2 regions of the Clostridium sp. Marseille-QA1073 genome follow, and region 1 is predicted to be linked to the other one. Evidence: riboswitches for the same ligand, from Rfam matches in the RefSeq annotation. Region 1 holds a riboswitch; the other holds the start of a gene.
What was found. A riboswitch is a leader RNA that binds a small molecule or an ion and turns the genes downstream of it on or off. The one in region 1 is predicted to bind glycine.

Region 1 (16,721 bases):
CGTAGAAGGAATGTCTAAAGAATTAGCAGCATACGGAGCTGATAAAATACTATTAGCTGATAGAGAAGAATTAGCACACTATTCAACTGATGGATATGCTAAAGTTATAGCTGATCTTGCTAATGCTCATAAACCAGAAATAATATTCATAGGAGCAACTTACATTGGAAGAGACTTAGGACCAAGAGTTGCAGCTAAACTTTCAACTGGATTAACTGCTGACTGTACAGCACTTGATATAGATCCAGAAAACAACAACTTAATGATGACAAGACCAGCATTTGGTGGAAACTTAATGGCTACAATCGTTTGTGGAGATCATAGACCACAAATGTCAACTGTAAGACCAGGAGTTTTTGAGAAACTTGCAAAAGACGATTCAAAAGCTGCTGTTGTTGAAAAAGCTAACTTTGAATTAACTGCTTCAGATATCAGAACTAAAGTTTTAGAAGTTAAGAAAATAGTTAAAGAAGTTGAAGATATAATCGAAGCTGATATTATAGTATCAGGTGGTAGAGGAGTAGGTTCAAAAGAAAACTTCGCTATACTAAAAGAACTTGCAGAAGCACTAGGTGGATCAGTTGCTGGTTCAAGAGCTGCTGTTGATAACGGTTGGGTAGATAAAGCAGTTCAAGTAGGTCAAACAGGAAAAACTGTAAGACCAACAGTATATGTTGCTTGTGGTATATCAGGAGCTATTCAACACTTAGCTGGTATGCAAGACAGTAACTATATAATAGCTATAAACAAAGATGCAGATGCTCCAATCATGAAAGCAGCTGACGTTGCATTAGTTGGAGATTTCCAAAAAATTGTTCCAGAAATGGTAGCTCAATTTAAAGCAATGGAAAAATAATAAATTCATTGATGAATTGATAGAGGACTAAGCTAAAGATTAAATATTTAATTATTATGCTTAGTTCTCTTAAATAAGATATAGGCATATTCAAGAAAATAATTAATCAGTATGCTTGTCTATTTCTCGTCATACTGTGTCGTCAGAACTCCATGATAGTCCAACTATTACGGAAACCTGCCTTCTTGTCTGATGAAAAATATACTACACATCTTTGACAAGTTATTTTCTTTCGTATGGCTTACAAGTATGATATAATATTATTAACTTATTGGTTTATGATGACACCGTATTTAAAATAAGTTTTTTACAGTACCCCAATGCAAAAGCATTGGGGTATGTGTGAATATATAACTTTGACAATGTTTTAAAATAGTATTAAATATTAATTTATAACTAATGAAGAATTAAGGATGATAACAAAGAATTAGAAAATTTCACATTTAATATGAGAAATTTATGATTAATTCTGTCCATAATTCTTCATTATTCACTAGTATTAAAATTATTTTAAAACATGGTCATAAAGTTAATACTTAGGAGGTATTTAGTATGAAAAAAATATGTGTTCTTGGTGCTGGAACTATGGGTTCTGGTATAGCTCAAGCTTTTGCTACAAAAGGCTATGAAGTTATAATAAGAGATATTAAGGATGAATTTGTGTCAAAAGGAATAGCTGGAATTAAAAAGAACTTAGACAAACTAGTTTCTAAAGAAAAAATAACTGCTGAAAAAGCTGAAGACATATTGTCAAGAATAAGTGGAACAACAGATATGAACTTATTAGATGATGTTGATTTAGTTGTTGAAGCTGCTGTAGAAAACATGGAAATTAAAAAACAAATATTTGGAGAATTAGATAAAATATGCAAGCCAGAAGCTATACTAGCTACTAACACTTCATCTCTTTCAATTACAGAGGTTGCTGTTGCAACAAATAGACCTGATAAAGTTATAGGAATGCACTTCTTTAACCCAGCTACAGTAATGAAGCTTGTTGAAATCATAAGAGGAATGGCAACTTCAGATGAAACTTTTAATGCTATAAAAGAATTAACTGTAGCAATGGGAAAAGAACCAGTTGAAGTAGCAGAAGCTCCAGGATTTGTTGTAAACAGAATATTAGTTCCAATGATTAACGAAGCAGTAGGAATATTTGCAGAAGGTATAGCAAATGCAGAAGATATAGATAAAGCTATGATGTTAGGAGCAAATCATCCAATGGGCCCACTAGCACTTGGAGATTTAATAGGTCTTGATGTTTGCTTAGCAATTATGGACGTATTATATAAAGAAACAGGAGATACTAAATACAGAGCTCATAGCCTACTTAGAAAGTATGTTAGAGCTGGATACCTTGGAAGAAAAACAGGAAGAGGATTCCATAACTATAGTAAATAATTTATAAAACATAAAAAAACTAGTTCATTATTAATGAACTAGTTTTTTTATGTTTTATAAATTACATTTAAGGTTTTTATAGAGGATAATGGTGAGAAAATGGATATTATTACTCCTCAGAAGAATTAAAAAATATGTAAAAATTACCATAATGTATTGAATAATTTTCTAAATTATGATAATATTACAGCAGTAAATGAAAATGATTTTCAATATCAAATTTTGAGATTGATATTGAAAATTTTATAAATTCTACTAATTTTCTGTATCTATTATAGTTTTTACATTGATAATTGAATTTTATTGTAATTATTAAGTAGAAATTTAGGGTTATAGATTTATGGAAAAATCATAAAATAAGCAATATGGAGGTGAAAAAATTACAAACGATAGTAAAGATCAAGCTGGAATCCTTTATAAAAGCTTTCATAATTTCTAAGAGAAGAGGGGATTAAAATATGAAAAGAAGCTCAAAAATTATTTTCACACTATTAGTTGGTGCTACACTTACCACAATGAGTAGCAAATTTTTTGCTGTTGAGAGTAAAGAGACAATAGAGAAAAAAATATTATCTGGTAAGGATAGATATGAAACAGCAATAAAGGTCAGCTCAAAATGGGACAAGGCTGATAATGTAATTCTAATTAATTCTATGGCAATTGCTGATGGACTATCCGCTGCACCTTTTGCAAAGCATAAAGATGCTCCAATACTTTTAACAGACTTAGATAAATTGTCAGAATCTACTAAGAAAAGAATAAAAGAATTAGGTGCTAAAAACATATTTATTGTTGGCGGAGAAGGGGTAATATCAAAAAAGGTTGTTAAAGAAATAGAAGCTTTAGGAACCAAAGTTGAAAGAATATCTGGAAAAAATAGATATGAAACTTCAGCAAAAATAGCTAAACAATTGAATTCTGAAAAAGTTGCAGTAGTAAATGGTATTACAGGATTGGCAGATGCGCTATCAGTTGCAGCACCAGCTGCTGCTAATGATATGGCAATATTACTTACAGATGGTAGTAGCCTAGGTGAAGTTGAAGGTATGGCTAAGGGAAAAGAAGCTTTTGTCATAGGGGGAGAAGCAGTTGTATCAGAAGCTTTAGTGAAAGAATTAAATGCTGAAAGATTGAGTGGAAAAAATAGAAGTGAAACGAATGTGAAAATTATGGAGAAGTTCTATGATAAAGAAGATGTTAAAGAACTTTATATTGCTAAAGATGGTTCAACAAAAGAAAATGAATTAATTGATGCATTAGCTTTAGGTTCTTTAGCTGGAAAAGAAGGTGCTCCAATAATATTAACAGGTAATGACTTAGATGAGGCACAAAAAAACTATTTAAGAACACAAAAAAACATTAGAACTATATATGAAATTGGTGGAAGTTTAAAGGAAAATGTTATTAGAAACATAGTCAATATTTTAAATGGTAAAGAGGAAACATCAACAAAACCAACAGAGAATAATGGAGCTTCAATAAAGCCAACAAAAGATAGTGAAAGTTCAACAAAGCCGACGAAAGGCAATGGAGGTTCAATGAAGCCTATAGAAGGTAATGAGGGCCCAGCAAAGCCAAGAGAAGACAATGGGGGAACGACAAAACCTACAGAAGGTAATGGAGAATCAACAAAGCCTAATGACAGTAAAGAAGAGAATAACAATAAAAATCTTATAGATAGAAATAAATCTTCAATAATGGAAGTACATTTTGTATATTATGCAGTTTTGAGCCTAAATGAAGGTAATATAGATAATTGCAAGGTTTATATTGATGGAGATTTAGTAAAGCCTGAAAAGGTAAATACCAGCGGTACTATATTAAAAGTAGAACTTAAAGATAGTAATAAGAAAAAAATAAAAGTTGTAAAAGGTGACTTAGAAGATAATGTTACTTTAGAACTTAAAATATAAAAAAGGCTGATATAAAAATAAATATATCAAGCCTCAAGTTAAGATGTCAAAATGGACATCTATGAAAAAATATGCGATTTCATTATATCATAAATAAGTATTGGAGGATAGATAAATGAATAAAAATTCAAAGATATTGTATGCTATAGTTTTTGCTGCATTTGCAAGTAGTATACATTCAAGTATAGCGTTAGCAGCTCCAAGTGAGATATATGGTTATAAAAAGATGGATTTATTTGAATTTCATAAAACCAATTATGATAAATATGGAAACATAAGATATTCACCAGAAACTACAACTTTTTCTATAGGAAATCATGAAAAAGTTGTAGATAATAGCACTTCAGCAAGTCCAAAGACTCATTCTTTAAAAAATATAAAAGCACATTCTCAAAAGGCAAAAGTGGATGCAGTAGCCCATGCTTCAAGTGGTGGAAGTAGTGATAAAGTAGATGCTGTGGGTAGTGCTAGTGGTGGAGTTGTTGGTGCAAATATAGTTTTTGATTTTGATATGTTATCTAATGCCTTAATATTAAAACAGCTAGGATATGATATTCCAGAAGTAAATAAGGTATTGGATATATTTAATACAACAACAAGAACTCATATAGGGAAAAGAGGAGGAATAGATTTCCTTGTTGATTATGAAGATTATATGGCTAAAGCGGGAGAAGCTTATTATAATGATAAATATTTAAGCTTTGAAGAATATATAAAGAGCGGAAATTATAAAGAGAATCTTAATCGTCCATACTATTTAAAATATGTACTTGAAGATGGACTTTATGGAGAACAAATGAAACCAGAAGAGGTTTATAAGAAAACTTCACCAAAAGTTGCAGTAGATTTCGAAAATAATATAAAAGATAATACTATTACTTTAAAATTTAAAGACAATAAGGAGTGGAGAGAATCTATAGAACTAATAGAGTTAGTAGAAAACTATAATAGAAAATCATTAACCAACTATATAGAAATTAAAGATAGTGAGATAAAAATCAATACTGAAATTTTTAAATATGGAAAAAATACTATATCCATAAAGTCAAAAAATTATAGAACAGTATTAATAGAACAACCTATATACAAGGGAAAAGTAAATTTAACAGTTGATAATAATAATGTTTTAGGAAATGATATTATAGTTAGAGGTGGAGATAAAAACTATATAGAATCACTAAAGACTATAATTGTAAATGGAAATAGTTTATTGAAAGATAAATGGAAGGTAAATGAAGATAATAATATAGTTATATCGAAAGATGTGTTTTCTCAAAGTGGCATATACAATATTATCTTAAAAGCAGATCCAGAATACGTTGATAGCAAATTAAGTATTAATGTTATAAGAAAAACTAGTGATAAAGTTATTTTACATGAAGATGTAATAAATAACTTTGAAGGAAATACAATAGAAATATTCATTGAAAATTATAGTGAACAATGGGAAAAAAATATTAATGAAATAGAAGTTGGAAAATATAAATATACAACTAAAGAGATAAGCATTGAAAATGGAAAAATTATTTTGCCATCTGAATTATTTAAAGGACAAAATGGAAAGGTTGATATAAAAGTTACCTTAAAAGATAGAACAGAGCATTTAGTAGTACAAAATATATATAAAAACAACGAAAGCTTAAAAGTGCCAGAATTGACTTCTAAAAGAGTTGAGTTGGGACAAGATATAATTATAAACTTTGATAAAAATACTAAATTCCAAAAATCTATTTATAAAATAGAAAAAGTATATTCACAAAACATACCATCTTTAAATACATCATTAGAATATATAGTTCAAAATGGGAAAATTATTTTAAAGCACAATTCTAGAACATTTAGTAATAATGGATTATACAAAGTAAGAGTTTTTGCAACAGGATATGAACCAAAGGATGTAACTATTGAATTAATTAAAAATCCTCCAACTGTTTTATTACCAGCACCGCCAACAATAGGAGAAGAGTTCATGATACAAGTAAGCAGAACTACTCCAGAATATAATTGGGGAGATAATGTTAAAGAGCTTTACGTAGATGGAGAAGCATTACAAAAAGATTTACATTATACATCAAATATTGGAGGAGTTTATTTTAAAGCAGGAGCGGTAAACTATCCAGGAGAACACCTAATAAAAATAATATCTACAGGGTATAAAGACTATGAAGTAGCTTTAAGATTTAAAGATTTAGATGGAAATCTTTCAGATAAAAATCAGGTGGAAAATGTTAAGTTTAATGAAAATCTAATTTTAGGAGAAAATTTAGAAATAATATCTACAGATAAAAATTGGATTAACGGTATATATGAAGTTAAAATAAATGATAATATAATAAATAAAAACAACTATAGGTTTGAAAATAATGAGCTAGTAATTGACAATCATATAGTTACGAACTTAGGTAAAAACAAAATATCTATAAAATCAATTAACTATAAAAAAATTGAATTCGAAGTAAATGTTATAAATGATCATAAGCTTTTAAATCCTCCAACACTTAAAGAGGATATAACAGACAATACAGCTTCAAAAGAAATTGAAATAAATTTTGAAGATAACAAGACTTGGAGAGAAGGTATTGAATATATTTTAATAGATGGAAATAAGTTTTCTAAAAATGATGTTCATTTAGAAAGCGGAAAAATAATCATACCTTCAGGAATATTGACAGAAGGAAGTCACAAGATAGTTATTATATCTAAAGGATATAATAATGCAACATTAACACAAAAAATAAGTAAAATTATACCTGAGAATATTAAATTAATGCCTTCAATTATAAAAGCTGGACAAAATGTTACGATAAATTATGCTTACAGGGAAGGCTATAGTGTGGAAGAAGTTTATATCAATGGTGAAAAAATAGACATGGAAAAATACTCTGAAAAAACTTTATTTGGAGATTTACGTTTAAAAGGAGAATTGTTTAGTAAAGCAGGGCAATATTCTATAGTTATAAAATCTTCAGAATTTGTAGATAAAGAATTTTCTTTAGAGGTTAAAGGAGGAAAAACAGAAGTAGAAGATGGATTAAAAAATCCAGGTAATATTAAATTAATGTCGGAAGTTATAAATTCTAATGATAAAGCTGATATATGGATAGGACATATGAGTGAATATGAACCTACGAAGATTTTAGTAAATGGAAAAGAAATAGATATGACTAAGGACTATGAAAAGCAACATATTGGAGGCATATTTATAAATAATGTATTTAGTAAAGCAGGAGAATATAAAATAGTACTAAAAGCAGATGGATATAGAGATGTAGAGCTTAACTTAACTGTAATTGGTAATAAAAATGAAGCAAATAAAGATAATCTAAATGACGATAAAAATAAAGAAGAAGTAGAAGAATCGACCAATGAAGATATAGAAAAAATTTTAAAAGATGTACCAAGCAATATAGAATTAATGGATTCAATTATAAATGTCAATGGTAACGCTACTATATATGTAGGATATATGAGCGAATATGAACCTATAAAAGTTTTAGTAGATGAAAAAGAAATAGATATGACCAAAGATTATGAAAAACAGCATATCGGGAATCTTTATGTTAAGAATGTATTTGATAAAGCAGGAGAATATAAGATAATTTTAAAAGCGGACGGCTATAAAGATAAGGAATTAAATTTAACTGTAAAATAAAATTAAATATATTTTCTAAGAAATTTAAAATAATATTTAGGCTATTGGCAAGTTATTTTGTCAATAGCCTTATATCTTTTCAAAAAAGAATTTATTTGTTTATGTAGAGTTATTATAGTAAGATATATATGTATATAGATATATTAGTTCTAGAACTAATATAATATGAAATAATTCATGTTTTTTAGTATTATAATTAGAACTATTGAATTCATAATGCACAGTTCACAATTCACAATTGTGGATATTTCTCATTAAAAACTGAGAAATTTAAAACTATTTATTTTTAGAAGTGATGCAATTATTTGCTATAAAATATTAGTAATAATAGATTGCTAGTAAAACATTAATTCTAATTATAATTATAAATTTTATATTGTAAATTATTCATTATTTTAAGTTGTTAAAAAAGATTAAAATTATTAACTACTTATAATCTCAATTGAGAAGCGAAAAGGTATAATTTTCTAAAAATCTCTTGAAAAACTATGTAAACAAGAGTACAATATACTTGTACAAATTGTTAATTTATTATCAATATTTAGAAAATTATGAATACTATCGAGGAACAGTTATCTTTGGATAGCTGTGAAAGGGGATTAATAATGAACAGATTTACATTACCAAGAGACATCTATTATGGTGAAAACTCATTAGAAGTTCTGAAATCTTTAAAAGGTAAAAGAGCTGTAATAGTTACAGGTGGTAGCTCAATGCAAAAATTTGGTTTCTTGGATAAAGTTAAAAATCTATTAAAAGAAGCTAATATGGAAGTTAAAATAATTGAAGGGGTAGAGCCAGATCCATCTATTGAAACAGTTATGAAAGGTGCAGAAGAAATGAGAAACTTTGAACCAGAGTGGATTGTTTCTATAGGAGGAGGATCACCAATAGATGCTGCAAAGGCTATGTGGGTATTTTACGAGCATCCTGAATTAACTTTTGAGGATATTAAGGATCCATTCTCTATTCCAACATTAAGAAATAAAGCTAGATTTGTAGCAATACCTTCAACTAGTGGTACAGCAACAGAAGTAACAGCATTTTCTGTTATCACTGACTATGAAAAGAAAATAAAATATCCATTAGCGGATTATAATATAACTCCAGATATAGCTATACTAGATACTGAACTTACTATGACTATGCCTAAGATCCTAGTAGCTCATACTGGAATGGATGCATTAACTCATGCTATAGAGGCTTATGTAGCATCTAATAAATCACATTTTTCTGATCCATTAGCTATGGAAGCAATAACGATGATAAAGAAAAATATAATTGAATCTTATGATGGATGTAAAAAAGCTAGAGAACAAATGCATATAGCGCAATGTTTAGCAGGAATGGCATTTACAAATGCACTACTAGGTATAACTCACTCAATGGCACATAAAACTGGTGCAGTATTTGATATTCCACATGGATGTGCCAATGCAATATTTTTACCTTATGTTATAGATTTTAATAAAACTGCTTGTAGTGAAAGATATGCTAATGTTGCTAGAAGTTTAGGTTTAAGTGGCGAAAATGACGAAGAATTAATAAATGCATTAACAGAATGTATAAGAGAATTAAATGATGTTATGGACATACCTTCTTCATTAAAAGAATATGGTGTAAAAGAAGAAGATTTTAATAAATGGGTAGATTATATTTCAGAAAATGCAGTACAAGATGCTTGCACTGGCTCTAACCCAAGAACTGTTTCTGTTGACGAAATGAAAAAAATATTTACTTGTACGTTTAATGGAGAAAAAGTAGATTTTTAATTTAAATATATGAAATTATAAGTTATAGAAATGTATTAAGGTGTCTGAAACAAAATAACTAGTCAAAAGTGCAAGATTCATTTTGTATAAGATAGGTTGATAATTTATCTATGATGTATGATATAAAATAGGATAGCATACTGACTAGTTATTTATTGATATTTTAATCTGCAAAATTATAAATATAAAGTGACTATTATATCCTTACTTATGAAATAAATAGTTTTTAAAATATAATAAGAATAAACACACAAATAGCATCATATTGTATATAATGTAAACGTTTGTTACAAAAAAATACAAATAGTAAAAAAATTCGAATAATATATACAATTAATATTGTCTATATAAAATATAGAATATAAAATATATATAAAGTTAATATTTTGGTGAATGAGGGTTATTGGAGATATTCCATTTTATTTAATAGGGATAACCGTAGAAGAAATGAATAGTATAGCTATGGGCTATTCAGAAGCTTTCAGGTGAAGTACAATAATCGGATACCACCCTGGAGAGATCCATTTTATGGGCATCGAAGAAGAAACTCAAAATTGTTTTAATTTGTAGTTTTGGGGAAACTTTCAGATAAAAGGACAGGTGTAAATAGCATTTATTTGTGTGCCTATTTACCTATTGTCCCTTTTTTGTTGCAAAAAACATAAAGAATGTATACTATAATTATAGTATGTGTATTTAGTATGGACAGGTTATCTTTAGGTATCTAAAATAGACTATCATATTAACTAGTTTTTATTTTCAAGATACTTATTAAAATGATTAGATTTGGAGGAACATGAATATGTATAAAATAGCTGAAAAAAGGGATTTAGCACCTCAAATTTTCTTAATGAATATTGAAGCACCTAGGGTAGCTAAATCAGCTAAACCAGGTCAATTTATAATCGTTAGAATGGATGAAAAGGGAGAAAGAGTTCCTTTAACTGTTTGCGACACTGATGCAGAAAAAGGAACAGTTACAATAGTTGTCCAAACTATTGGATGTTCAACTAAAGAAATGGCAAAATTAGAAGCTGGAGATATGGTGGCTGACTTTGTTGGACCATTAGGTAAAGAATCTGAATTATTACATGAAGATTTAGAAGAACTTAAAAATAAGAAGATATTATTTATATCTGGTGGTGTTGGAGCTGCTCCAGTTTATCCACAAGTTAAATGGCTAAATGAGCAAGGTATAAAAGCCGATGTTATAATGGGATATAAAACTAAGGAAATGGTAATTTTAGAAGAAGAAATGAAAGCTGTAGCTGGAGATGTTTTTGTATGTACAGATGATGGCAGTTATGGTTTCAAAGGAATGGTAACTAATAAATTACAAGATCTAGTACAAAATGAAGGAAAAAAATATGATTTAGTTGTATCAATAGGACCTATGATAATGATGAAATTTGTTTGTAAGCTAACAGAAGAGCTTGGAATAAAAACAATTGTAAGTTTAAATCCAATAATGGTTGATGGAACTGGAATGTGTGGAGCATGTAGAGTTACAGTTGGAGATGAAACTAAATTTGCTTGTGTTGATGGCCCAGAATTTGACGGACATAAGGTTAACTTTGATGAAGCATTAAAAAGAATATCAATGTATAAAACTGAAGAGTGTAAAAAAGATAGCATAAAAGAAGGCTGTGGTTTAGGAGGTAATAAATAATGGCTATAGATAGAATGAAAAGAACTCCAATAGCAGAGCAAGATGCTAAAGTAAGGGCTAAAAACTTTGAAGAAGTATGTTTAGGATATAATGAAGAAGAAGCTGTACAAGAAGCTTCAAGATGTCTAAATTGTAAAAATAAACCATGCGTTGGCAAATGTCCAGTTGCTATAGATATACCAGAATTTATAGCTCATGTTAAAAATAGAGAATTTGCAGAAGCTGCTAAAGCTTTAGATAGACATACAGCACTTCCAGCAGTTTGTGGAAGGGTTTGTCCTCAAGAATTACAATGTGAAAGTAAATGTGTTCTTGGAATAAAGGGAGAACCTGTGGCAATTGGTAAACTTGAAAGGTTTGTTGCTGACTGGTCAAGAGAACATAATGTAGATTTAAGTAAAGATATAGAAAAGAAGAATAAAAAAGTGGCTGTTATAGGTTCAGGCCCGGCAGGAATAACTTGTGCTGGAGACCTAGCTAAAATGGGATACGATGTAACTGTGTTTGAAGCATTACATGAACCAGGTGGGGTTTTAGTTTACGGAATTCCTGAGTTTAGATTACCAAAAGAGACAGTTGTTAAGCATGAAATAAATAATTTACTTAAGTTAGGTGTAAAAATAGAGACTAACGTAATTGTTGGAAGAACAGTTACAATAGATCAATTAATAAGTGAAGAAAAATTTGAAGCGGTATTTATAGGTTCAGGTGCAGGTCTTCCTAAATTTATGGGAATACCAGGAGAAAACTTGAATGGAGTATTCTCTGCAAATGAATTTTTAACAAGAAATAACCTAATGAAAGCTTTCAAAGAAGGATATTCAACTCCAATAAAAGCAGGTAATAAAGTTGCAGTTGTTGGTGGTGGAAACGTTGCTATGGACGCTGCTAGAACAGCTTTAAGATTAGGAGCAGAGACTCACATAGTTTATAGGAGAAGTGAAGCAGAACTTCCAGCAAGAGTTGAAGAAGTACATCATGCTAAAGAAGAAGGAATAATACTTGACCTTCTAGTTAATCCAATTGAAATCCTTGGAGATGAAAATGGATGGGTTAAAGGAATGAAATGTATAAGAATGGAACTAGGAGAAGCTGATGCTTCAGGAAGAAGAAGACCTGTTGAGGTTCCAGGTTCTGAGTTTGTAATTGACTGTGATACAGTTATAATGTCATTAGGAACATCACCAAACCCATTAATTCCATCTACAACAGAAGGATTAGAGATTAATAAGTGGAAGTGTATAGTAGCTGATGAAGAGACAGGAAAAACTTCTAAAGCTAAAGTTTATGCTGGTGGAGATGCTGTAACAGGTGCTGCAACAGTTATACTTGCGATGGAAGCTGGTAAAAAAGCTGCTAAAGCTATAGATGAAGATTTATCAAAAAATAATTAGAGTGTTTAAATAGCATATTTAATAAAAATATACAAGCTTATTGTTAAGCTTGTATATTTTTTTAGAAAGTTATGATTTAAATGTTTACATAAAGATTTATATTGAATATAAAACTATTTTATTGATAAAATCAGATATAAATAACGTTGTTACTTAAAAAATAGTTTAATATAAATAAAAAGTATTTATTGCTTCTTTATTCTTCATTTTCCATTCTTAACTTTTTATAGTCTTTTATTATTTTTTCGATAAACTCTATTTGTTCTTCTTTGCTAAGTTTCAATAATTCCTTGTAACCACAGTGATAAAAACAACCATGATATGATTTTATAGGTTTTTCCGATGGTTTATGTAATCTAAGATCTAAAGGACAAGGCTGATACTTAGTATCTCTTGCTTTTAATTGATCTCTATTTATAGGATGGCTGTTTATTTCATCTATTAGTGCAATATTACCAATCTCTTCACAAAGTCCAACAAGACTTTTACCTTCTTTAACATGGTTTAATAGTTTTTCAAGAGTATAGATATATTCTTTATCTGATAGCTCTTTATTTTCCAGTGCCTTCATTTTCTCTCTCCTTTTGCTTTCGTACCACCTTATTTAATTCATAATTCACAATGCAAAATTCATAATTATGGATATTTCTCAGCGATTACTGAGAAATTACAACTAATTTTTAAAAGTTACAAGCAACTTTTTTCTTAAACAAGTAGCAATGTAATTGCTAATCAAAGATAAATTTTAAAGAAATTATTTGTCTAAAAATAATTTCATCCTTAATTGTGCATTGTGAACTGTGAATTGTGAATTAATCTAATTATATTATTATCTATAATTTTAATGATTATTAAAATTAAATTTTATTGCTTTATATCATAATTAACGCCACTATATTATAATATTTTTAAAACTAAATTTCTATGATTAGAATAGAAATGGGAATATAGGGATACAATGTGAAAACTTAATATATGCTTTAGAAAATAAATTTCTTATAAAAATAGATTGACCCCTTAGAAATTAAGGATTAGTAATTAAAAATGAAAAATTTAGGATGAAATTCACCGTTAGTGAATTTCTAAAATGGAATTTATGACTAAAACTCCAAAGGCTTTGACGGTGGAGTTTTAATCATAATTCTTCATTATTCATTCTAAATTTTTAAAAAAAATTTAGATGTCTTATATAGGAGGAAAAGTATGAAAACATTAAAGATATTTCAAGTGGATGCTTTTACAGAAGAAAAATTTAAGGGTAACCCAGCAGCAGTATGTATTTTAGAAGATGAAATAGAAGACGAAAATTTACAAGCTATTGCTAAAGAAATGAATTTATCGGAAACTGCTTTTGTTAAGGTTATAGATGGAAAGGCTTTCAAAGATGGAAAAACTTTTTCATTAAGATGGTTTACACCAAATCAAGAAGTCCCGTTATGTGGACACGCTACTCTTGCAACTTCACAGGTTATATTTGAGCACTATAACAATTATAATGAAAAACTAAATTTCCAAACTAAAAGTGGTAATCTTGTGTGTGAAAAAACATTAAAAGGTATATCCTTAAATTTTCCTCTAGATAAGCCAACAAATGTAGTCCTTGAAAATCAGTTATTAGAAGCAATGGGAATTAAAGATTTTAAAGCTTGTATAATCGGTGAGAATACAAGGAAAGTAGTTATTGAACTTAATAGTATAAAAGAAGTATTAGAACTTAAACCTAATTATGAGAAAATGAAAACTATAGCCTTTAAAACAGATATTAAAGGAGTAGGGGTTACCTGTAAAGGTAATGAGAACTATGATTTTATTTCTCGTTATTTTAATCCATGGGCAGGTATAAATGAAGACTCTGTCACTGGGTCGGTTCATACTTTACTGGCTAATTATTGGAAGGAAATTTTTAATAAAAATACATTAAAAGCATATCAAGCCTCAGAGAGAGGTGGGGAAATACTACTTAACATTTTAAATGATGATAGAGTTGAGCTAATTGGTAAGGCTGTAATTATACTTAAAGGAGAAATTTATGCAATTGAGAATTGACGATTGACAATGGAGAATTGTTGATGTTTCTCTTTTATAAGAGAAACTTTGAATTGATTTCTTTTTGAAGTTACTCATTAACTTCTTATAAAAAGCTAGCAATGCAATTGCTAGTAAAAAAATTAGTTAAAGAAATTAGTTTGACTAAAACTAATTTCAACCATAATTGTCAATTTTCCATTGTCAATCCTCAATTGTCTAAGGTTTTCTTCTTTTTAATGTGGACAAGTGATATAATTTATTTAGTTATATTAGGCATCTTCAAAAAAATAATAGATCAGTATGGTTAGCCTATTTTATATCATACTGCGTTGTCAGAACCTGATCATAGCACCACTATGAGCAGAACCTGACGCCTTGTCTGATAAAAAATATGCTAACATCTTTGGTCTATTATTTTCTTTCAGATGCCTTAAAGAAATAGAGTTTTGGGAGGAAGATTTTATGTTGTTGGATAAGGTTAAAAAATTTTATGGTAGTGAGTATGATTTAAATTGTGCTGAAACTATAATTTATGCAGCAAATGAAGAGTATAATATGAATCTTAATAAGCAAACCTTAAAGGCAATGGCAGCCTTTGGTGGAGGAATGGCAGTAGAAAGTGTTTGTGGTGTTATAACAGGTGCTATATCTGTAATTGGAATATTATTTACTGAAGAAAGAGCTCATGAAAGTGATAGAGTAAAAAATTTAACGAAGGAATATTTTGAAGAATTTACCTCAAAGTTAGGAACTGATAATTGTGCAAAATTAAAAGAAAGTTACAGGAATGATGAAGTAAGATGCTTTAAAATGATAGAAATTGGTGCTGAGGTTTTAGATGAGATAGTTATGAGAGAACTTAGGTAATTCACAATACAAAATTCACAATTATGGATATTTCTCAGTAGTAACTGAGAAATTTAAAATTGATTCCGTAGCGGCGAACAGTGTTCACCACATAACTAGCAATTGTATTGCTAATCAAAAATTTATTAAAAGAAATTATTTTGTTTAAAAATAATTTTCACATTAATTGTGAATTGTGAACTGTGAATTGTGCATTATTTTAAGTTGTCCATTTTCAATTCTCAATCGTATAACTTGTTTATTTAGTGAAAGAATTATAATATCTTATATTTACTGAAGCAAATTTTATAACAAAAGGATGTGTTATGATGGATTTTAAAGAGATTTTAGAATTTGAAGATAGAATTGTACTAAAAGGAGTTAAGAACTTTGAATTACCTCATATTTTTGAATGTGGACAATGCTTTAGATGGAACAGATTAGAAAATGACAATTACATTATGGTAGCTTATAGAAGAGTTATAGAATTAGAAAAAAATAATGATGAGGTAATAATTTATAATACAACTAAGGAAGACTTTGATAACATATGGTGTGATTATTTTGATTTAAAAAGGGATTACGGTGCTATTAAAGAAGAATTAAGCAAGGACCCATTACTTAAAAAATCCGTAGAATTTGGACATGGAATTAGATTACTTCAGCAAGAGCCTTTTGAAATAGTACTATCTTTTATAACTTCTGCAAACAATAGAATTCCAATGATAAAAAGAGCAATAGAAAATATAAGTAAGAAATTTGGAGATGAACTTCATTATAAAGGTAAAACATATTATGCTTTCCCTACACCAGAGCAACTTATAAATGCTTCACCCGAGGAAGTTGAAAGTTTAGGAGTTGGGTTTAGAGCAAAATACATAACTGATGCTATAAACAAAGTTTATAATAATGTTTATAATTTGGAAGAAATAAAAGCATTGAGTGATGATGAATGTCATGAAGCGCTAAAACAATTTAATGGTATAGGCCCTAAAGTTTCAGATTGCATAATGCTTTTCTCAATGGAAAAATACTCTGCTTTTCCTGTGGATGTATGGGTAAAAAGAGCAATGCAATTTTTCTATTTAGCACCAGATGTATCTTTACCTAAGATAAGGATCTTTGCTCGTGATAAATTTGGAGAATTATCAGGTTTTGCGCAACAATATCTATTTTACTACGCTAGGGAG
Region 2 (16,721 bases), on a different contig from region 1:
TTTCTTTTCTGGCATTTTTACATCTTCATCAGAACTTTCAACTTTAGTTACTTTTTTAGCTGTTTTATCTATAACTTGTTGAAGTCCAACCTTATTAGCTTTTTCAAACTCTTCCCTAGCTATATCTAGAACCTTATTTTCTGCACAGGTTGCACAATATCTTAAAGCTTCAGCTATAAGTGGTGCACCAGAAGCTCTTGAAACTATATTAACCAGTTTATCATAGTTTTCCCCTATTCCAGGACCATAACCTGCACCAACAGTCTCGTAATTTCCACCGGTTGTAAATGAAGAGAATATTTTTACAAGTAAATTTCCTGTTAATGAGTCGCATACCATAACATCTGGAGTTCCAGCCAACAGGTCATTTCCCCTCATAACAGCTCCGCCATCTGCTCTTAATGATCCAGTAAATTCAAAATTGTATCCTGCTTCTTTTACTTCATTTAATATTCTTTCAACTTGTCTAGCTCCATCTAGGTTTAATATGCCAACCTTTGGATTTTTTATTCCATTTGATTTAGCAACTGCTATACCAGATATAGCGTTTTTAACCATTCCCTCAACTCTATTTGTTGAAGTTGTTCCTGTAGTAGTTGCTATTATCATTTCTTTCCCTTTACCAGGAGTTAAAACTTTACCTACAGTAGATACCCCTATTGGGAAATCAAAATGCTGAGTAACGCATCCATCTAATTTACCATTCTCAAGCATTTTAGTCATTTTGCTATGGCCTTCTTCTGCAGTTTCTGCTTCTATTATTTCAAAATCAGCATCAACCTTTGGACCTATTAGTACTATATCAAAGTCACCATATTTAGATTTAGCAAGTTCAGCAGCCTTAACCATTTCTTCTACGCCATGCTCAGAGCCTAATATAGTTAATCCTATTCTTACTCTTTTCCTAAATTGACCGCTTTTTATTCCATTTGCTATATCATTAAACACCTCAGCTATCATTGCTTTAGTTGCATTTTGGCTCATAGTTACACCCCTTTTCTTAAGTGTAGTTCCTCAAGTTTAGAGGAACTACTTATTTATTTTCACCTTAATTACTCCATGTTTTTTGCTAAAAATTCTGCAAAATCCTTCATTGCATCTGCAACCATTGATTTTACTTCTTCTTTGCTTATTCCAGCACTTTCTTCAACCTTTCCTGGATTTTTTTCAACTAATATTGAAACCCCGTCGAATAAGTTAGTCATTCTTCCTAAGAATAAACTTCCTTTACCAACTATCATGAAGTTATTTAGTACACCATTTTTAATGTGATCTATTCCATGCCCTATTATTGGTGCACCTGATGGGATGTGTCCTTGAGTTGGAGCATATCCTGGATATCCATGTTGTTTAACAAAGTTTGGTAGTTCTTTCTTTTCTAGTTGTCCTTTTTTAACAGCTAATGCAGCTATCATTTTGTAGTTTTGTGTTGGAACATCTCCAGCTCCTGCTGGCTCAGTTATATCCGGTGTCTGCATTTCTGGAGCATATTTATCTACATCTGTTATCTTAATTCCATTTTCTATTAACGGGTCAAGTACTAACGCCTCTAAAACTGCTTGAGGTGAAGCTCCATGGCCTATTGTATGTGTTCCTACAACATCAGTTCTTAATATTGGACTAATTCCATCATTTTGAGAAACAAGTACTGCAAATCCACCTAAACAATCTTCTAATACTGGCATACCTTTTTTAACATGGTCTCTACCATTCATTCCAAGTTTAGCTGTAGCTCCACCTGCTATTACTAAAACATTTTTATATATTCCACTCTTAACAAGTGATGCAGCTGTTATTAATGAGTGAGCTGGTCCTGCACAGAATCCTCTCATATCTGCACCAGTTGCACCAGTTAGTCCTACAACTTCTCCAATAGCTTTAGCAATATTTCCGCCACCTCTTTGGTTCATATCACCAATAGCTTCTTCTGAACATTCAATTATATATTCAATTTCATTAATTGGTATATCTAAATTGTCTACTAAATGCATTCCTGCTAAAACTCCTGAAGCTTTAACAGCTAAGTTTTCAAGCATATAGTGTGCTGATAGGTTAGGGTCAAACTCATGTGCTCTTCTTATACATCCTACTAGTTTTCCATCTTCATATAATCCCTCTGCTCCTGAATTGTTAACTAAGCTTTCTATTTTTTCTAAACTATCTCCTACAATCTTTTCAACTTTTGAAGCAATTAGTGGATGTTTTGATAATTTTTCTTTTATATTATTTGCAAATTCTTCTTCTAATAATACCAAGTCAAAAACATCTGATATTTTCATTAATCCATAAAACTCATCTTGAGGCATAACTTCCCCAAATTTACCAAATCTATTAGCATTAGGAGTATTCTTTCCATACCAAGGTCTTGGCATCTCTCCTAATTCCTCTGGAGTTATATTTCCTATATAAGTTTGGTTTGGTGCATAAGCCATAACTTCTTCGTATGGTCTTAAATGACTATTTAGCTCCTTTAGATATTCTGAATCAGGATGTGTTTCTCTTTCTAACGTTTGAGTTGTTCCATTATGTATTACCATATCTGGAGTATTAACTAAAATATACGCTGCTTTCTTTAATACTGGAAAATTCATATTCTTCCAACCTCCCCTTATAAATAGTGAAATAAATTCACATTAATTTTGGAATTTGCTAATTTTACTCTGAACAATTAGATTATCTAAGCTTTATTATTAATACTATGGATAATCTATAGCACATAATTCATAAAATTATTATGCATTATACATTCCCCATATCACTTAGAAATAATTAGGGAACATTAAGTTCCCTAATTATTATTTGATTATCAAGATAGAAAATTACTCAAATATTTTTTGTCCATCAACTGGAGTTTTTAATGCTTCTAGAGCTTTTTCAACTAATCTTCTTCTTAATGCATACTCATCCACTTTGCTTAATGCAGGATTTCCAAGTGGGTGAGGAATAGCTATTGTTGGTACTATTCTATTAGCTCCAACAGTTAAAGATACTGGAGTTATTGTACACATGTGTACTACTGGTAATCCAGCTCTTTCTATTTCTTTAACTAACGTTGCTCCGCAACGTGTACAAGTTCCTCACGTAGAAGTTAATATAACTGCATCAACACCATCTGCAATTAATTCTTTAGCAGCGAACTCACCATATTTTTTAGAAGAAGCAACAGCTGTTCCATTTCCTACTGTTGAATAGAAGTATCTGTGTAGAGCTCCTATTTTCCCTTCTTTTTCTAAATCTCTTAATACATCTACAGGGATTACTCTATCTGGATCCTCATTAGCATATACAGGGTCATGACCACCATGAGCTGTTTCATGAGTTTCACTTGTTAAATCCATTATTCCCTCTATATCATATTTACCAATTTTAGAAGCACTTGAAGACTCAATATGATCTGGGTTTCCTTTTGGTACTATACCTCCAGATGTAACTATAGCTATCTTGGCTTTAGTAATATCAGTTATAGGTGGCAGTGGATCAACTCTATCAAAGTCAGGCATTTTAAATTCGGTTACAAATTCTTCACCCTTTAACTTCTTAACTAACATATCAACTGCTCTTTTAGAACCTCTTTCTGTAGCAAAGTAGTTCTTTCTGATGCCTCTTTCAATGTAGTTATCTTCAGCTGGTGATCCAACTTCTTCACCTTTAGCTAATTTTAAAGCTAATTTAGCCATTTTAGGAAGAGCATCTCTCATTCCAACTGCACTATTTTTAGTAGATACAATATGCACAAACTTTTTGTACATATCAGCACCTGGATTTTCAATATACATAGCTGATAAAACTGGTATATTTAATTCTTCTTTAACTGTTGTAGCTATATCTCCACAAGCAACTCCATATCTTCCAGCATTGAATGCAGGTCCAGCTATAAATAAATCTGGTTCATACTTCTTAACCATTTCTAATATTTCTTCTTTTGCTTCTTTAGTATTTTCAGCGAAATAAGAGTCTCCGCAGACTACAGTTGCAACTATCTCTGCACCTTCTTTTTTAAGCAATCCATTTAATCCCATTCCCGGTCCTACAAAGCCGTCACGTACCTCTGGTTTAATATCTGCTTTTTCTTCTCCGCCTATTCCAGCGTAAAACTGGTTTATATAATGAACTATCTTAATCATGCATTTTCCCCCTTTCATTGGGAATTGACCCTTAAAAGCAAAAGCTTTTAAGGTCAATTATCAATTTCAGTTTTACTACTAATTCCTTAATTTTTAATCATAAATCTATCATAAAATTAAACGTATTTGCTATATTGATCTCTTACAGATTTAACTTCACCTATTATTTCATCAACTTCCAAAACCATTTCCATCATTCCACATTGTTCATCATAGATAGCTTCATCACATTCGTCTTTAATTTCTGGCTCTACTACATGATAAACTGCTAATCCTAGTTCTACTCCTGCTAATGGTCCTGCATAAGTTGGGTCTCCTGCTGTAACTGTTTCAGCTGATAATCCAGATGCTTCTGCTTCAGCTCCTCCAATTACTACTACCATATTTTCTGCACCATATTTTTCAGTTAGATCTTTAACTCTTTGTTGGATCTCCAGATCCATTGCACCTGCAGCCGTTCAGACAAAGCATTCTGTTGATGCAAACACTACTTCTGCTCCCGCTGATTTTAAACAAGCTTCTATAGCTGGTCCTGGTATTCCGTCTCTATCTCCTATACAAATAGCCTTTTTTCCTTGTAACATAATTTTATCTTCCTTTCATATTAAAAACTTAACATTCGTGAAACTTATAATATTCTAAATAATTCGGTTATATTAATATCCTTTTGCTGTTAGGTAATTAAATCCTACCTCACTTGTAGCTCCTGTTATAACTTGTATTTCTGCTTCTATTGAACCGTCTTCTCTTAAGCTTCCAACGTGTCCTCCAGCTATTATATCAGCAGCCTCAATATGTCCTATTATTTTTTTCATTTTTGGCAGTATAACAACCTCATTAGCATTTCCTCCGGTAACTACTGCATCTCCTTTTGGAGTTGAGTCAGCTAGTGATTGTGAACTACCATCTTGTCCTGCATATTCATCTGTTAAAAGTACTGTTTTAATACCTTTAGCTGTGATTTTATTACAGTTCATAACTAAGTCAGCATCTGGGTTACCAAAGCCTTCCTCTGAAATTATAGCAGCATCTGCTCCTAAGAATTCTACTAATTTAGCAACCATATTTGAAGATCTTTCTTTATCAGCTAAGTATACGTTCTCATTTGTGATTACGCATCCAATAAAGTTAAAATCTTTTCCATGTCTTTCATATAAATCTTCTATTATTGGATGATTCATATGAACATATGATGGGTTTTTGTCACAAGCAGACACACAGTTTCCACTTACTATAGCTCCATCAAACACTTCTGTTGGGTATATAAATGTTGGAATTATTTTTTTAGCATCTACACCATAAACATAAGTGTCATGTAATAATCCTTGAGTTTGAAGCATGTAAACATATACAACCTTTGGTAAATCTGGGTATTGTTTAACTTGTTCTAATAGTGGCAATGTTTCGAATGTTTTAACTTCATCTGGTTCAACATTCTTACCAGCTTTGCCTAAGTACACAGCTGTTTTAAAGCCTATCATTCTTACAGCTTCCTCATGTTCGTGTTGTCCTATACCTTCTTTTGGTTCACATATGACAACTAAGTTATTTGTTTTAGAGAAAGGTGTATATTTAGCTCCTTCTCCATACATATCAACGATACCTTCTTGGAATCCTACAATTTTACCAGTAGTAACAACCGCAGCTCCCTTTAATACATGAGTTCTTCCTGAACCTACTGTATCAACTTTATTTACAAAGCCTGGGAAAATTCCTCCATTCCCCTCTACTTTAACCCTTGGTTCAATTACGTCTTTAACAGGAATTATTCTAACCTCTTCACCTGGTTTTGCAATATCGAAATCGATACTACTTATTCTTTCATCTCCAGATACTTCTTTAAGTAATTCCTCTTTATTTACATAAAGAACTCCATTATCAACTTTTGTTTCTGCTCCGAATTGAAGATCTTTTATAATGATGTTTCCAATCTCTAGACGCAAAACATTCACCTCCTATGAATATATGAGTTTAACCTAATTTTGTTTTTTTATTTAAAGGTAAGCAGCAGTTTACTGCTTACCTTAATAACATCTTAATTAAAAAATAAATTATAATTTTTCATAGTAAGCTTTTATGAAATTTTCTATATCATCTAATGTAGATATTTTATCTGGAGTAATTGTATCAACACATTCTCCACCATTATATATCTTCATTGTTGGTAATCCTAAAACTTTTTGTCCTATAGCAACCCTTCTAGCTCCGCCTATGTTTAAGCTAGCAAATTTAATTTTATCACCATATTTTGGCTCTAATCCATGAACTCCTGGCATTAACTCTAAACAGATTTCACATTTATCTCCCCAAAAATCTACAAATACCGGCTTATCACTTTTAAGCACTTCTGCCTCGAAATTATCTTTGTTTAATTCTAACATTAAAATTCCCTCTCTTTCTTCAATAAAAGTAAGCTTATTACCTTTATGAGTATATTTTCCTATTTCATATTTTTTTAGTCAATGGTTCTTAAATTTTCACAATATAAATATATTATAAAAATTTTTGAACTTAATTAACTTTTCAAACAATTCTGTTTAAAAAAATAATTTTATTAGTATTTAACTATTAGTTAAATTTTTCCTCTATATAATGTTCACAGTTTGTGGCTGCTATAGCTCCATCCGCTGCTGCTGTAATAACTTGTCTTAAAGATTTTTCTCTAACATCTCCAGCTGCAAATACTCCTGGAATATTAGTTCTCATCTCTTCATCAGTGATGATATCTCCTCTATCATTCATATTTATTTTTCCTTTAAATAGCTCAGATATTGGTAAGTATCCTACAAAGACAAAGCAACCATTTACTGCTAATTCGCTAAGTTCTCCAGTTTTTACATTTTTAATTACTAAGCTTTCAAGGATTTCTTCACCTTTAGCTTCTTCAACAACGCTATCCCAAATAAATTTAATTTTTGGATTTTTGAAAGCTTTTTCTTGTAGAGATTTTGCAGCTCTTAATTGATCTCTTCTATGAATTATTGTTACAGTCTCTCCAAATTTAGCTAAGTATATTGCTTCTGTTATAGCTGAATCTCCTCCACCTATAACCGCGATATCTAAGTCTGTAAAGAAGTCAGCATCACAAGTCGCACAGTAGGAAACTCCTCTTCCTCTTAATTCAATTTCATTTTTAAATCCACCTAATCTTGGATATGCACCAGTAGCTATTATTATTGTTTTTCCTTCATAAGTAGCTTTTCTTGTTTTAACTACTTTAATATCTCCTTCAAGCTGAACTTCTACAACTTCATCTTTAGCAAATTCAGTTCCAAATTCTTCTGCTTGTTTTCTCATTCTTTGGCTAAGGCTTGTTCCTGTACAATCTTCAATAGATCCTGGATAGTTCTCTAATTCATCAGTAGTAGCTGTCTGTCCACCGAACTTTGCTCTTTCTATTAATAATGTTTTCATTCTTGATCTTGCAGCGTACAATCCAGCTGATAATCCTGCAGGACCTCCACCTAAAATGATAGTATCATAAATAATATGTTCCATGGGTAACCCTCCTTAATTGATTGCATGATCTATTAAATCGCAATCTATCAATTGAAAATCTTGTAATATTTTATCACTCCAATTTGGAGTATTGAAATCTCTTAAAAACTTTTCTGTAGTCATTATAGTACTTTCAATTATTTCTAATGACTGAATATCTAAGGACTCCCTATTTAATGATAAACATACGGTTCTATATGGTGTTTCGTTAGGTTTAACACTACTCATTAGTGGATGAGTTAGAAGCTTATGGCCTAAATGTATGTTATCTCTAACATTTTTTAGTACTTCCATTGCTGAACCATCTATATAGATTATTTTATACTTTGTTTCGAAGGTTCTCTTTGACAATGAATTATTGGTTATTATAAATAACGGTTCAATCACCTAGCTTCCCTCCTTTTTCACATATAAAAAAGGCATATGCAAAAGTAATAATTAACTTTGCCTATGCCTCTGTCCCTTAAACCTGAGAGTTTTACTCCTTCGGTGCTTACCGCTTTCCAGAGTTATGTCCATTTTCGGTCCTTTTGCCTGAGAGTTTCAAATTTATTGGCAAAATAAATTTTTGCTTCTTCGGCTACCCATTGTTATAAAAATAATTATTAATAATTATCTTTAATAGATTATCTCCCGAAAATTTCATCCACATTTCTATTAAATTGTTTTTAATTTGTTTTAACTTACAACCCAAGTATACAACATTCGTCAATAAATTTCTATATCTTTTATCATTTTCCCTTATTTAAATTCTCTATAATCAATTTAAAAAGTTCAAATGATCTATATTTTTCAAGAAGTCTGTTAATTGTTTATCAATTACTAATACTATATTTTAAAATATTAACTTTTTAACTTTTAATTAATGATTATATAAATCAAGTTTAACAATCAATTTTATTAGTACTTCTATTATTTGTAAATTCTAGTTTTATAAGTTATTTATATTCTTATTTAAAATTTAAATTATTAAAATATTAAACTATAATAGCTAATCTTTATTCCTCTATAAAAAACGCTGCACAAGCGTCTCTTCCTGAGTGAGTACCAACTACGCATCCCACTTCACATTCAATATATTCTATGTGTTTATTTTCCATATGTGACTTTATGCTATTGTATATTCCCATATTCTCTTCTTCTGGTGCTGCTTGCATTAATATCACAGGAGTAGTCTTATCAACTCCATAGGTTTCTATATACTCCAACATATTTCTCAGTGCTTTTTTACTTCCTCTTACCTTATCTTTAACTGTCATTTCTCCATCTTCAATAGATAGCAAAAGTTTAATTCCCAAAAAACTTCCAATAACACCAGCTGCTTTAGATAATCTTCCACCTTTAACCAAATTATCTAAAGATTCAAAACATGTTATACTTCTTATCTTTGGTATTGATTTTAATATTTCTTCATTAATTGATGTAAAATCTAAACCCTTCTCTTTTAGCAAGCATGACTTTACTACTAAAGCTCCAAGGGCCCCACATACACATTGAGAATCGATTACTGCTATATCTTCACTATTTAACATCTCTTTTGCCACTAGAGCTGACTGATAGGTTCCACTCATTTTAGATGATATATGTATTGATATTATTTTATATCCTTCCTTTAAATATTTATCATATATCTCATAAAATCTATGAGGATTTATCTGTCCAGTCTTAGGTAGTTCGCTAGAATTATTCATTTTCTCTAGAAATTCCGGTAGTTTAATATCCACTCTATCAAGATAAGTTTCACCATCTATTGTGAATACTAAGGGTATCATCTCTATATTATATTTATTAATTATATGATCTGGTAAGTCACAGGTACTATCCGTTATGATTTTAATTTTCTTATCTTCCATAAATTAACTCCTCCTATTTCATTTTAGGGAATCCAAGTTGTCTTAAACCCTCATAAGCTATAATTGCTACAGTATTAGATAAATTTAATGACCTAGTAGTAGTGTTTATCATAGGAACTCTTATTAAAGTATCTATATTATCATTTCTTATATAGTCTGGTAACCCCTTAGATTCACGACCAAATACTAAAAAGTCACCCTCTTTAAAACTTACATCACTATAGAACTTTTCTCCTTTTGTAGTACAAAAATAAAAAGTTCCTTCTTTATATTTTTCTCTTAAAGCTTCATAGGATTCGTGAATTTCTATATCTAATAATGGCCAATAGTCTAGTCCAGCTCTTTTAATTTCCTTTTCTTCAAGACTAAATCCTAATGGCTTTATAAGATGAAGCTTACAATTTGTAAGCACACAAGTTCTTCCTATATTTCCTGTATTCTGAGGAATTTCTGGTTGAAATAATACTATATTTAAATTCATAGCTATACCTCCATATTATGTCATTAATCACTATCATACTCTAATTAGCTAAATTCGTAAAGTTAGTATACTTTAATACAATCACTTGAAATCATAATTTTTTTATTAATTATAAAATAATCCTCAATGATGGGAAAGAGCACTGTTCCCAATTACTAATTCTATTAAATTAAATTTATCTTCATATAGATATACAAAATATTATACTTTAAAATTTCTTTTATTTATAGTACCTAAATTTCATTTATACATTACATATATATTACACACATTTAAAATTATAAGCTATGAAAAGAAGAAATCCTAATTTGCATTAGGATTTCTTCTTTTAAATTTATAATATTAATATTATATATGATAAGAATACTGTATAAGTATTTCTTATGAGGCGAGTTTTTATTCTTTATTGAAGATTTCTTTTATCCAATTTTTAAAACCTTTTTTCTCTTCTACTTTTTCTTCTACTTTTTCCTTTGATTCTGATTTTTTAAGCTCAGGAGTTTTCATTACAAATTTAACCTTACCCTCCATATTTTCTCCTAGTCCAGTAAATGTTCCATAATCTTTTGAAAGCTTAACTATTTCATCCTTTACTTCAATTATTTCACTTAAATCGCCCATCTTATTATTAACTTCATTTTTCATTTTTTCAATTCCTTCATTATGGAATTTACTCATATTATTAAATAATTCATCAGCACCTAAAGCTAATTTTTCTGATCCATCTTGAAGTGTTTTTCCACCATCAATTAATTGCTTTTGTCCATCATTTAAAGAAGTTTTAGCATCACTTAATTTAGAAGTTCCTTCTTTTAATGCTGTTGCACCACTTGATACTTCATCAGCACCAGCAGCTAAAGCTTTAGCTCCTTGTGAAATCTGGCTTCCTCCATTTTTAAGTGCTGTGCCACCTTCTTTTAATTGAGACATTCCTGCAAGAACTTTTTCTGATCCTGCCTTAGTTTGTGATAATCCTCCTTCTAGTTTTTCAAGTCCTCCTAAAAATTCATTTCCACCATTTTTAAGAGAAGCTATGCCTTGTTTTTGTCCTTGGATTATCATATTTAATTGGCCAACCATTGCCTCATTTCCTGGAACTTGAGATAAAGCTTTTGCCACTTTTTCCAATTGTTCGATACTACCATTTAATTCATCTAATCCTTGAAGTTCTAAATTTTTCTTTTCTTTCAATGTAGTTGCACCTTGCAAACTTTGTTCTATTCCACCTTTTACTTGGTTTTGACCATCTATAAGTGCATCAGTGCTTGAAGTTATTTTCTCAATACCATTAGTAAATTCATTTACTTTAGAACCAAATTCCTCCAATCCTAATGACAGCTTAGAAGTCCCCTCAGATAGCTTGCCTAGATTGTCAGCTGCTTTACCTATTCCATCAATTGCTTCTCCCGCACCAGATGCAAATCTACTTACACCTTCATAATAAGTTTTAAAGCCATTACTAAATTCAACTTGTTTCTTTGAGAAAGTTTCTGTGCCTTCAACAAGTTTACTGCTAGCATCTTGAAGTTTGTCTATGCTTTCAATTAATTCATCTACTGATTTTATGCCTTCTATATCTTCTATTAACAACTCTGGTGTAGCAGTAATCATCATAGGTGACATAGAAAAATCTTCAACCTTAGCTGTAATTTCTAAGTTTTCTGGTATATTTAAAACTCCATCCTTTAAAGATAAGCTTTCTTTTAACCCTGGCATATTAATAAAAGTTATTATTTGGTTATTACCGTCATTTATCACTTTACCACCATTCACTTTTACATTAGTAAAATTTTCTACAGGTAATGTTGTTAATGTAGCTACTGTAAGCGGTGTATATATTACTTTATTTTTTCCTTTTACAGTTACTTTATGTTTTTCATTGTTTTTATAATCAACTTTTATTTTTAGTTCACCAGACTTTCCTATTAACTCTTCTGGTTTAATTGACTTACCATCTAGTTCATAAGAAATTTTAATTTCTAGTGGAAGTTTTTTATTAGTTGTACCTTGATAAAATATATCTTTTCCTTCCATTTTCCATGTAACATTTTTGTTTGATATCTCTGGTTCTTCACTACCTTTTAAATTTTTAATGTTTGCTAACTCACTTTTATCTTTTATCTCAGAATTTTTATTATCAGAACTTAACCAATCACTTACTATTCTCTCTTTTACATTTCCTTGGAAATCTAAAGTAACATACACTGTTTCATCCTTTTTAACTAATTCTGTTCCATAAACCATATTTCCACTTAATAATGTTCCTACCATTACTAAAGCTAATACTCTTTTAGACATACATTTTTTCATCTTCTTTTGCCCCACTTTCACCTTTAAAATTTTTACTAGTCTTTTCAATGACTTTTTCACAAACTAAAAGTATTGATGGAAGTATAAATAATATTATTAACATACTTATAATTGCCCCTCTAGCCATTAATGTACATAAGGAGCTAATCATTTCAAGCTTCGAAATGATTCCAACACCTGCAGTTGCAGCAAAGAAACTTAAAGCACTTGTTACAATTGATTTAGCTGAGCTCTGAACTGCAATAGTCATAGCAGAATATTTGTCCAGTCCATTTCTCATCTCTTCTCTAAATCTTGAAGTTAGAAGTATTGCATAATCAACTGTTGCCCCTAATTGTATAGTGCCTATTACTATAGATGCAACGAAAGGTATGGTTGTCCCTAAATAATAAGAAATACCTAAGTTAATTAATATAGCAAGTTCTATAGATAGAACTAATAATATTGGAAGTGATAATGACATAAATACTCCCATTATTATAACGAATATAGCTAAATTTGATGCTGTACTAACCCTCTTAAAATCAGTATCTGATATTTCAATTAAATCTTTTGTAAGTGGAGCTTCTCCCCCTACTACACCTTCACTATCATAAGATTTAACTATTTTATTCATCTCTTCTATTTGCTTATTTGCTTCTTCTGTAGCTGCTTTATAAGAAGAGTTAACAATTATTTGTTTATAACCTTCCTTTTGAAAATTATCTTTTATTGTATCTGGTAAAAAGTTCTCTGGTAAAGTTGGTCCAATAAATTTTTCAGGAGCTAAAACAGCTTCTATACCGTCTATATTCTCAATTTCTTTTACCATCTTGTTAATATCATTATTAGAAACTGTATCTTTAACAATTATCATATTTGTTGTAGTCATATTATAATCATTTTTTAGTTTATTAGTAGCCACAATTGAAGGTAAATCCTTTGGTAGTGACTCATCAAGATTATAATAAACCTTAGTATTCACCTTCCCATATATAGCAGGTATAAATGCAATTATAAATATTACTAAAAATAATTTATATTTTTCTGTAACTAATGATGCAGTTTTTTCAAATTCAGGTAATATTGTTTTGTGATTAAATTTATGGATAGCATTATCAAAAGTTAGTATTAATGCTGGAAGTAATGTAACTGTACATATTAGTCCAATAAATACCCCTTTAGCCATAACAAAACCTATATCTCTACCTAATCCTAATTTCATAACACATAATGCTAGGAATCCAGCAATTGTAGTTAATGAGCTTCCTGCTACTGCTCCCATAGTATTAGATATAGCTTCCGACATTGCTTCCACTCTATCTTCTGTATATCCTCTTTCTTCATCATACCTGTGTAATAAGAATATTGAGTAGTCCATGGTAACCCCTAGTTGTAAAACTGCTGCTAAAGCTTTAGTTACATAAGATATTTCTCCAAAGAATATATTTGTTCCAAAGTTATATAATACTGCAAAACCTATACTTGTTAAAAATATGATTGGAATAATATAAGAATTCATTGTCAAAGCTAAAACTGTTGCAGATAATACGGTTGCAATTAGTACAAAAAACGGTGTTTCCTTATCTGCTAACTCTTTTGTATCTTTTACTATTCCTGCCATACCACTTAAAAAACATTTATTATTAGCAATTTTTCTTATTTCACCAATACCATTTTGAGTAGATTCTGATGAAGAACCATCCTCAAATTTTATAATTAGCATAGTTGAATCATCACTATAAAATACTTTACTAAAGCTTTCAGGTAAAATTTCCTTTGGTACTGATGTATCTAAAATATCATTAACCCATAATACCTTTTGAACACCTTCAACTTTGCTAACTTTTTCTTTTAAATCAACTATATCTTTAGCTTCCATATTTTCAATAATTAACATGGACATTGATCCACTATCAAATTTTTCATTTAATATTTTCTGTGCTTTCATTGTATCCAATTCTTCTGGTAAATAAGTAAGCAAATCATAATTGACTCTTGTACTTATAAAACCATATAAAGATGGAAATATAAGTAGCACTGATAGTATTAAAATTAATATCCTATTTTTAGCAATTGCTCTACTGATTTTCTTCATTTTAACTCCCCACCCTCTAAATATTTTAATTAAGTAATTTTTTTATTGATTCAAATAGTATTGGTTTCATTGATTCAATAGGTGCAGGTTCTTCTAAAATTATTGAACTATAGCAAACTCCACCAGTTAATTCAATAATTAAGAATAACAATTTTTCTGCATCCATTGTTATATTTTGTTTTTGCTTTAGCTTTTTTACAAAGTGAAAATATATATCATTCATTTCTTGGTACTCATTTTCATTAAGTAAAGCTTTTTTATAAAGCCCCCAGGTTAGATTTTTATATATTAGCTTTAGAAGTTTTTTATCTCCCTTTAAATAATTGATTATATAATCTATAAAAAATATTACTTCATCAGATAAATCATCAAAACATTTTTTATTTGAAGCTTCTATTGCTTCTTTTAGCACTAAACTACTTTTATTTAATATAATTAAATGTTTTAAATGATATTTATCATTAAAATAAAGATAAAAAGTTCCTTTTGCTACTCCAGCTTTCTTAGTTATCTCACTAATATAAGTATCATTTATACCCTTTGTTGTAAAAAGTTCATAAGCTACATCCATTAGATTTTTCTTTTTCTCAAGTTTATTAGCTTCTGACTTTTTCATCGGCTCTTTGCCCTTTGTTTCCAACCTCACTTCACTCCTTCGAAGTAAAAATGACTCTAGGTCATTTTTTGCTCTAGATATATTTTATTACTATTTTAGAAGAAAATCAATAGTTTTTTGACCTCTGGTCATTTTTTATTTAAAACACCGATTTGTACTATAATTAGTATAACAAAATTAAAGCTTTTAATTTGTAAAAATAAAAATGCCATTGTAAAATAACAATGACATTTTTATTAGAATTATTTAAATATTTTCATTTAATATGAATTTCTCTATAACTTCTTTAACCCCATCTTCATCATTAGTTGAAGTTATGTATTTAGCTTTATTCTTTACTATTTCTTCACCATTTTTCATAGCTACTCCTAGTCCTGCATATTCTATCATTGATAAATCATTTTCATTATCGCCAATTGTTATTATCTCATCTTTAGATAAGTTGTAATAACTAGCTAACATTTCTACTGCCCTACCCTTAGAAACATTTTTATTCATAACTTCAAAATTATTAACTAGTGAACTCACTACCTCATATTTTCCTAAAGATTTAATCTCTTGCTTTGCCCTTTTTATTTTTTCTATATCATCATCAAAAGCAACAGCTTTTAAAATATCAAGTTCATTTACACTAAAAATTTCATTCCAATCCTCTACTTCTTTAATTTTTATTTGAAAACCATTTGGTAATGTTTTATTTGATTTAGAATAAAATCTCAATGCATAACTTGTTTCTGCTGCATATATACTATCTGCAGTATAAAAGTGAGGAACTAAATCATGCTTTTTAAATATTTCTAATAGTTCAAAGCAATCTTTTTTTTCCAATATACATTTATATATAACTTCCTCTTTATCTTTCTCTCTTATATATGCGCCATTAGAAGCTATTATAGGAGCTTTAACACCTATAAGGTCTCCATAATATTTAGCAGAAGTGAATATTCTTCCCGTACATATGGCAATTTTCACACCTTTATCATGAGCTTTTTTTATGGCATCGAGATTTTCTTTGCTTATTTCCTTTACGCTATTTAAAAGAGTTCCATCCATGTCTGTACATATTAACTTATATTTCATTTCTATTCTCCTTTGCTATAAATAACCTTAGGGTAATAAGATGCTATTTATATTTTATCTTTAAATTAGACGTTTTGTCATAACTTTGTATTTCTATTATTATAACTCTATTTAATAAGGCCAAGTTTACCATATTAGCAAATTTGTAGTGGTAAACTTGGTCCTATAAATATTTAATAAATTCTCAATATTATTACTTGTTATAATCCAAAATACTTCTTCATTATATAGTTTATCCTATTATCTTTATTCTTAATATACTCTTCTATAAAATTAAAGTATTCTAATCTTTCTATTGAGGCATTTTCAGTTTTGTTACCGTAAAATTCTTCATAAGAAAGATTCACTAGATTATTTAACTTATCCTTTAAATTAGAGTCTTTTATACTGTTTACAAATTCTAAATCCCCTATTTCTTTATTCTTGATAATTCTTATAGATTCTAATCTTCTTAAGTAATATTGATAAAGTGGTATTATACTTTTATTATATATTATTTTATTCTTTCTTTTATAAAAGCTACCTACTCTAATTAATATATACAATAATATTGTAACTATTAAAGATGAATATTTAAATATATTATTGTTTTTAGGACTTAATTCTGATTGCCAATTTTCCTCTTCTTCATTCATATTACTTCTATTCTTGCTAGGTCCTTTATATTCATTTTCTTTATTAT

Region 2: another riboswitch for glycine. It lies ahead of ACY1IQ_RS09690 (GrdX family protein); the one in region 1 lies ahead of ACY1IQ_RS12615 (sulfide/dihydroorotate dehydrogenase-like FAD/NAD-binding protein).

Annotation. Positions count from the first base shown of each region.
Region 1 covers NZ_JBSVQM010000013.1:15,495-32,215, reverse strand. Annotated here, with positions in the region: gene ACY1IQ_RS12640 (electron transfer flavoprotein subunit alpha/FixB family protein) at 1-856, shown strand, start outside; gene ACY1IQ_RS12635 (3-hydroxybutyryl-CoA dehydrogenase) at 1,409-2,257, shown strand; gene ACY1IQ_RS12630 (cell wall-binding repeat-containing protein) at 2,716-4,170, shown strand; gene ACY1IQ_RS12625 (hemoblobin-interacting domain-containing protein) at 4,286-7,822, shown strand; gene ACY1IQ_RS12620 (iron-containing alcohol dehydrogenase) at 8,428-9,594, shown strand; glycine riboswitch at 10,096-10,204, shown strand; gene ACY1IQ_RS12615 (sulfide/dihydroorotate dehydrogenase-like FAD/NAD-binding protein) at 10,397-11,263, shown strand; gene gltA (NADPH-dependent glutamate synthase) at 11,269-12,657, shown strand; gene ACY1IQ_RS12605 (hypothetical protein) at 12,854-13,228, opposite strand; gene ACY1IQ_RS12600 (PhzF family phenazine biosynthesis protein) at 13,861-14,703, shown strand; gene ACY1IQ_RS12595 (C-GCAxxG-C-C family (seleno)protein) at 15,148-15,552, shown strand; gene ACY1IQ_RS12590 (DNA-3-methyladenine glycosylase family protein) at 15,861-16,721, shown strand, end outside.
Region 2 covers NZ_JBSVQM010000008.1:159,881-176,601, reverse strand. Annotated here, with positions in the region: gene grdD (glycine/sarcosine/betaine reductase complex component C subunit alpha) at 1-984, opposite strand, end outside; gene grdC (glycine/sarcosine/betaine reductase complex component C subunit beta) at 1,053-2,591, opposite strand; gene grdB (glycine reductase complex selenoprotein B) at 2,820-4,124, opposite strand; gene grdA (glycine/sarcosine/betaine reductase complex selenoprotein A) at 4,241-4,708, opposite strand; gene ACY1IQ_RS09705 (glycine/sarcosine/betaine reductase component B subunit) at 4,781-6,067, opposite strand; gene ACY1IQ_RS09700 (thioredoxin family protein) at 6,176-6,505, opposite strand; gene trxB (thioredoxin-disulfide reductase) at 6,693-7,622, opposite strand; gene ACY1IQ_RS09690 (GrdX family protein) at 7,635-8,009, opposite strand; glycine riboswitch at 8,135-8,268, opposite strand; gene ACY1IQ_RS09685 (DegV family protein) at 8,621-9,475, opposite strand; gene ACY1IQ_RS09680 (tRNA (cytidine(34)-2'-O)-methyltransferase) at 9,489-9,956, opposite strand; gene ACY1IQ_RS09675 (hypothetical protein) at 10,353-12,266, opposite strand; gene ACY1IQ_RS09670 (efflux RND transporter permease subunit) at 12,247-14,343, opposite strand; gene ACY1IQ_RS09665 (TetR/AcrR family transcriptional regulator) at 14,369-14,989, opposite strand; gene ACY1IQ_RS09660 (Cof-type HAD-IIB family hydrolase) at 15,206-16,039, opposite strand; gene ACY1IQ_RS09655 (transglutaminase-like domain-containing protein) at 16,240-16,721, opposite strand, start outside.